3 regions of the Apilactobacillus micheneri genome follow, and region 3 is predicted to be linked to each of the others. Evidence: predicted binding sites of a transcription regulator. Region 3 holds the regulator's gene; each other region holds the start of a gene.
What was found. Region 3 encodes NrdR, which represses ribonucleotide reductase genes. Its sites were predicted from a motif close to ACACNATATATNGTGT; they were not measured.

Region 1 (2,284 bases), on a different contig from region 3:
AGGCTTTATTATTTTATGATTTTCTATTTGCAATTAAAATAATTAATAAAAATATTAATAAAGCCATCCCTAAGAAGCTAATAAAAGATCCTATGTTAATTAATAAACTAGAATCATAACCAATTCCAGTAGATAAAATATAATTTCCCAATACAGAAACTAATATAAATAAGACTATATAAATTATCCAATGCTTTTTTAAATAATATATTAAGTTTAATTTTTGGTATATAGGTAATTTTCTAATCTTATCTTTTATTTTTTTGTTACGCTCTATACCAATTTTTTCTCTTAATTTGTCCATTCTTATCATTGCTATTGAATTAATAAAGCCAATCACGAGTATAAAAGGTATAGCAATTCCCAGTTTAATCAATTTAAATGAATCTAACACTATAGCAATTAAAAAAATGGTATTCATTATTATTAAAAGTCTACTAATTGGCAATATATTTTTTGCTAAGTCTTTCTTTCTCAAATATTCACGCATACCATTATCCTCCTTCAATAATAAATCAAGTGAAATATCATAATATTCACTCAATTTAATTAAGCTTGTAATGTCAGGATATGTTTTTTCATTTTCCCAACTAGAAATTGTTTGCCTAGAAACTATCATATGTTTTGCGACAGTATCTTGAGTTAAATTTTTATCTTGGCGTGCTTTTCTCAAACGTTCACCAAATTTCATTAATGTATCACCTCTTTGTTTTAATTAAATAATAAATTTTTCATATATAAAATACTAGCAATGATTTCTTGCAACATTGTTATATCAGCATTTAAAAAGCACTTAGAATGTTTCTAAGTGCTTTTTTTATTCAACTAATTGAAATGTTTCTTTGTAATTACCATCAGATAATTCAAAAGATTTTTTATTATGTATGTGACCTTTTACTTTGTGATTAAATAAAATTTCATTTCCAGAAACTGTATATTCACCATTTTTTTGTAGTTTACTTGGTAATTGTCCTCGATTAGATACAAGATAATGATCATAGTGATTAAGCATAAGTTCACTTTGATTTGAAGAACCTGTATACCATCCATTAGATAAATGTGGACGATTTAGTAAAAAAATTCCCAATAATATTAAAAATATAACAAAAATAAAACTAAATATTTTTTTCATAAACATACCCTTTGTCAAATGATTTGATGTCACTAATATTAACATAATTTTAGAACGATTTTTATTTAATATTTTGAAACGTTAAGGTTTTTATAAAACAATTACCATTTTTGCGGCTTTCTAAGAAAATTAAAAGCTTTTAATTGTTAAGTATGCACTATTTAAATTATTTTTCAAGAATGTAATTACACTATATGTATGTGTTAGTCTTTAACCAGACACAATTTATAGTGTAATTTTATTTGGAAAGGTTATGTATAAATGTTAGACACTCTATTCAACCATTTAAATGTTATCAAAAAGACTGGGGATAAAACTCCATTTTATAAATACAAGATTGATTATATTTTTGATCAATTGAAACTTTCTGATGAACAAAGAAATAATTTTTTTGAAAAATTAAATTTATTAACAAAAGATATCAATGAAATTACTGCAGTACATATTCATGATTCCATTATTCAATTTCTAGAAGAAAATAATTTACTAGCTGAAAAGCAACAATATTTAGACTTTCAAGCTAAAGATAAGGAAAAATTTGTCAAGGCAACTGATGTTGAACACAAAATTAATCAATTATTTGGTCGTGAGGATCGTGTTGTTCACGAAAACGCCAATAAAGACAGTAATGTTTTCAATACACAACGTGATTTAGAAGCTGGTGCTGCTAGTAAAGCCATCGGATTAAAGATGCTTCCTGAAATGGTCGCAAAAGCCCATCTTCGTGGTGATATTCATTGGCATGATTTGGACTATTCTCCAGCTACTCCAGAAACTAATTGCTGTTTAGTTGATTTTAAAGAAATGTTAACTAATGGCTTTAAGATTGGAAATGCTGAAGTTAAATCCCCTCGTTCAATTCAAACTGCAACTGCACAAGTTTCACAAATTATCGCAAATGTAGCTTCCTTACAATATGGTGGTTTATCTTTTGACCGTGCTGATGAAGTGTTAGCTCCATTTGCTGAAATTAACTATCAAAAACATCTTGAAGTGGCTAAAAAATGGGTTCCTGAAGATGAACAAGAATCATACGCTAAGGAAAGTACCAAACAAGATATTTATGATGCTATGCAATCATTAGAATATGAAATTAATACTTTATATTCATCCCAAGGTCAAACTCCATTTACTACCGTTAGTTTTGGACTA
Region 2 (2,284 bases), on a different contig from region 3:
TTAAAAAAAGTTTTCATTGCACAACTAGCTTGATCAGCTAAAATACCTTTTTCTACATTCACATGATGATTAAATCTTTGATCATTAAATATATGATATAAACTTTCAGATACTCCAGCCTTGTAATCAGGTGCTCCATAGTATAAATTTTTAATTCTGGAATTTATTATCGCTCCTGCGCACATTAAACATGGTTCAATTGTTACATATAAATCACAATTTTCTAATCGCCAACTTTTTAAATAACGACAAGCTTCATCAATTGCAATAATTTCAGCATGATCAAGAGCATTATTGCTATGTTCCCTTAAATTATGACCACGACCAATAATATTACTATCTTTAACGACCACTGCACCTATGGGCACTTCATTAATCAAGCTAGCTTTTTTAGCTTCATATAAAGCTTCTTTCATAAAATATTCATTCATAATAAATTAACCTTCAAAAGTACTTTCTAAAATGTAATACCCCTTATCCTTACGAATGATTTTACAATTTCCAAACAATGAATTCATTAATTTTTTAGCCGATGGTGCCCCTTGCTTTTTTTGCAGAACCACTGTTAGCGTACCATTTTGAACTAAATGCTCTAAAGAACCTGAGATCATATTATTTACAACCTTTTTACCGGCTCTAACGGGCGGATTAGTTAAAATAGCAGCAAATCTGTCTTTAACATTTTCATAAATATCTGAATTATGAATTTTAACATTTTTAACTGAATTTTGTTCGGCATTTTTTTGGGCTAAAGATAAAGCTAAATTATTCACATCTACCATTTCAAAAACACGATTTGGATACTTTTTAGCTAACGCAATCCCCATCGGTCCATATCCGCAACCTAAATCTAGGATATTACCAGCTGGTATTTTATACATATTTATATTTTTAACTAAAGTTGATGATCCATAATCAACTGTTCTTTTTGAAAAAACGCCATTATCAGTAGTAAATTTCAAATCATTTCCTAACAATTCATATTTCCATGTATGGAGTTCATGGACAACATCTGGGTTAGGTGTATAATAGTACTCGTTCATTTTTATATCACTCGCTTCTAAAAAAATATTTATAAATTTTTTAAAATCAACAAAACACTATACTTGGTATGTTTAGAAATCTTTCAATACTAAATATGGTGTTTTTATGTTTGATTTTTTAATTTTCTGGTGTAGAATTTATATATAAATTAATCCGATGGACGGAATAAATTAACAACTAGAAAGGATCATTATATCATGGAAAAAGTTACCGTATATTCAAAAAATAACTGTATGCAATGCAAAATGACTAAACGTTTCTTAGGAGAACATAATATTGAATTTGTTGAAAAAAATATTAATGAACAACCAGAATATGTTGACTACCTAAAAGAAAAAGGTTTTATGTCATTACCTGTAGTTGAAGCTGAAGGTATGAATGCTATTTCAGGCTTTAGACCAGATCAATTAAGTCAATTAGCATAGTTGTTAATAAATACATTATATTATAAAATTTAATTTTTGGCGAAACCGCTAATGGTCTCGCCATATTTTATCTAATAATCAAAAAATTATGAAAGAGTGGTTGTAAATGTCATTAAAGGACCTAAAAGATGTTACTTATTATGGTTTAAATAACGAAATTAACATCCCTAAAGATGGTAAGATCCAATTGAATAAAGATAAAGAAGCCTTGGATGCTTTTCTTAAAGAAAATGTAGAACCTAACTTAAAAAAGTTTTCTTCATTAAAAGAACGTTTTGATTATTTAATTAAAAAACAATATATTGAAAAAGATTTCGTAGATAAATATGATTTCAAATTTATTGAAAAAATATATCAATACTTAAAAGAACAAAACTTCCACTTTAAATCTTTTATGGCTGCATATAAATTTTACGCTCAATATGCTTTAAAAACTAATGATGGTGAATATTATCTTGAACAATTTATTGATCGTGTAGCAATGAATGCACTCCTATTTGCTGATGGGAATGAAGAATTAGCTTTAGATTTAGCAAATGAAATTGTCCATCAAAGATACCAACCAGCCACTCCTTCATTTTTAAATGCTGGTAGAAAACGTCGTGGTGAATTTGTATCATGTTTCTTAATTCAACCTACTGATAACATGAACACAATAGGAAGAACTATTAACTCTGCCCTACAATTATCTAGAATTGGTGGTGGAGTTGGAATTAATCTTTCAAATCTACGTGCAGCTGGTGATCCAATTAAACATATCGAAGGCGCTGCTTCTGGTGTAGTACCTGTTATGAAACTATTAGAAGATAGTTTTT
Region 3 (2,284 bases):
AATATTTACAAAAGATTGCTCTAGTATTGATAAAACCAAACTAAAATCAAAATCGTCATCAGAATTAACATCATTTGTACCCGGTTTTGTGGAGTTTACAACTAATGATTTGGCTTCGCTAACATCCTTAGGTGTATTAGATAATTCACTGCTCTTGATATGAAAAACTTGCAAAAAGTTTTTTGAGATATCATTATATTTTTCTAAATCGTAATTATCTGTTATTACATCATTAACGATATCTTCATAACGATTTTCACCAATGGTCTGTAATAAAGTAACACTTAACAAATCGTCACTAAAAAATTGATTAATATCAAGCGGCTTTATAAGCTTATATACATAACGATGGTTATCATTTACATAAGTTTTAACCAATCCGGCACCTTCAAGCTTTAATCTAGCTTCATAAAATGCTTGAATATCAATGTTTAAATAAGCAAGCAGTTCAAAATTAACATGTAATTCAAAATCTTTATCTCGTTCATACATTCTCCAAAGATTATTTATTAAAGCATAAGCATTAATCCCAATAATTGGTTGATAAAGAATGTCTAAAGCTTTTCTTTCTAAATCAGAAATGAAATAATCAGAAGTTAGAATAAAATTATCTTGAGGACTAATATTACGCCATTCTTCCATGTCTATTCTCCGTTATTTTTTTGACTCTTTTGATGATCATTATCTAAGACTTCTTTTAATTCATTATAAAAGACAGTCATATCTTTAAATTGTCGATATACACTAGCGAATCTAATATATGCAATTTCATCAACATTTACTAATTCTTTCATCACATATTCACCAATAGATTGACTTGGAATTTCATTTTCACCCATAGCTCTAATTTTCGATTCGACATTATCAACAATTGTTTTCATAGAATCCATAGAAACTGGACGCTTTTCTGCTGATCTGATAATTCCTTTTAAAACTTTTTCACGATTAAATTCTTCTCTATTACCATTATTTTTAACTACTAATAATGGTGTTTGTTCAATTCTTTCAAAGGTAGTATATCTATAGCCACACTTTTCACATTCTCTACGACGACGAATTACTTGTCCATTTTCAGTGGGACGACTATCTACTACTCTAGATGAATTTTTATGGCAATGAGGACATTGCATTTACTTTCACCCCAAATTTTTAATTATCTATTTTATTAAACAATTTTATCACTTGATTACGAGTTTGCATAATAGAACCATTACTATCTATCAAATAATCAGCCAATTTTTCCTTAAAATTTAAAGGCCATTGACTTTTAATCCGCTTAATGGAATCAGAAATACTCAAATTATTTCTAACTTGTAATCTATTTAACTGATTAATAGGTGTACAAGTAACAACAATTATCCTATCGCACATAAAAGCATAACCATTTTCAAATAAAGTAGGCGCATCGAATACAACTAGTTTTTCATGAGTATTATTAATAATTGATTGAACGTTGGATCTAATATATGGATCCATAATTCGCACTAAATTAGTTAGGTTTTCTTTATTTGCAAAAACAAGTTTAGCTAAACGAGAACGATTTAATTCACCATTTTTTTCTAGAATATCATTACCAAAATGTTTTGTAATTGCATTTAAGCAATCATTATCCTTATGTTGCAGCTGATAAGTTATTTTATCAGCATCAATTATTTGATATCCCATTTTTGATAAACAATCAGAAACATTAGATTTTCCAGTTGCAATTCCGCCTGTTAGTCCAATTACTTTAACCATTTTTAGTCACTTTATGTTGACAGTTAGGACAAAAAGTTGTTCCTCTTTGAGCTACTTTAATTTTTTCCAAATTAGTTCCACATCTTTCACATGGCTCTCCAGCTCTTCCATAAACATGAAGGCTATTTTGAAATTGACCAGCTTCTCCATATGCATTGGAGTATGAATGAACAGTAGTACCATGACCCTTAATAGCCATTTTAATTTCTTCAATGATGTTTTTTCTAAGTTCCATTATTTGATTATCAGAAATTGTGTTAGTAATGGTTTCTGGATGAATTTTGCTTAACCACAAAACCTCATCACAATAAATATTACCTAAACCAGCAATGTGACTTTGATTTAATAAAAATGGTTTTATTTTACCTCTACCTTTATTCATAATTGATTTCATATAATCAAATGTTAAATCATCATCGGTAGGTTCAGGACCAATTGTTCCAAGTCCTGATAAAGTATGTTCATCACCATTTTTAATCAAATACATTCTGCCAAATTTTCGACTATCTTTATATCTTAGTTCTCGATCATCGTTTAAATGAAAAAT

Region 1: a site for NrdR is predicted at 1,351-1,366, ahead of nrdD (anaerobic ribonucleoside-triphosphate reductase). Genes of this name have one in related genera too.
Region 2: a site for NrdR is predicted at 1,130-1,145, ahead of DY123_RS06630 (redoxin NrdH). Genes of this name have one in related genera too.

The regions. Positions count from the first base shown of each region.
Region 1 covers NZ_QUBI01000003.1:227,699-229,982, reverse strand. Annotated here, with positions in the region: gene DY123_RS04905 (hypothetical protein) at 1-19, shown strand, start outside; gene DY123_RS04900 (helix-turn-helix domain-containing protein) at 14-691, opposite strand; gene DY123_RS04895 (hypothetical protein) at 818-1,132, opposite strand; gene nrdD (anaerobic ribonucleoside-triphosphate reductase) at 1,394-2,284, shown strand, end outside.
Region 2 covers NZ_QUBI01000006.1:54,580-56,863, forward strand. Annotated here, with positions in the region: gene tadA (tRNA adenosine(34) deaminase TadA) at 1-431, opposite strand, end outside; gene DY123_RS06625 (class I SAM-dependent methyltransferase) at 438-1,043, opposite strand; gene DY123_RS06630 (redoxin NrdH) at 1,242-1,469, shown strand; gene nrdE (class 1b ribonucleoside-diphosphate reductase subunit alpha) at 1,576-2,284, shown strand, end outside.
Region 3 covers NZ_QUBI01000002.1:31,426-33,709, reverse strand. Annotated here, with positions in the region: gene DY123_RS02000 (replication initiation and membrane attachment family protein) at 1-642, opposite strand, end outside; gene nrdR (transcriptional regulator NrdR) at 645-1,130, opposite strand; gene coaE (dephospho-CoA kinase) at 1,150-1,737, opposite strand; gene mutM (bifunctional DNA-formamidopyrimidine glycosylase/DNA-(apurinic or apyrimidinic site) lyase) at 1,730-2,284, opposite strand, start outside.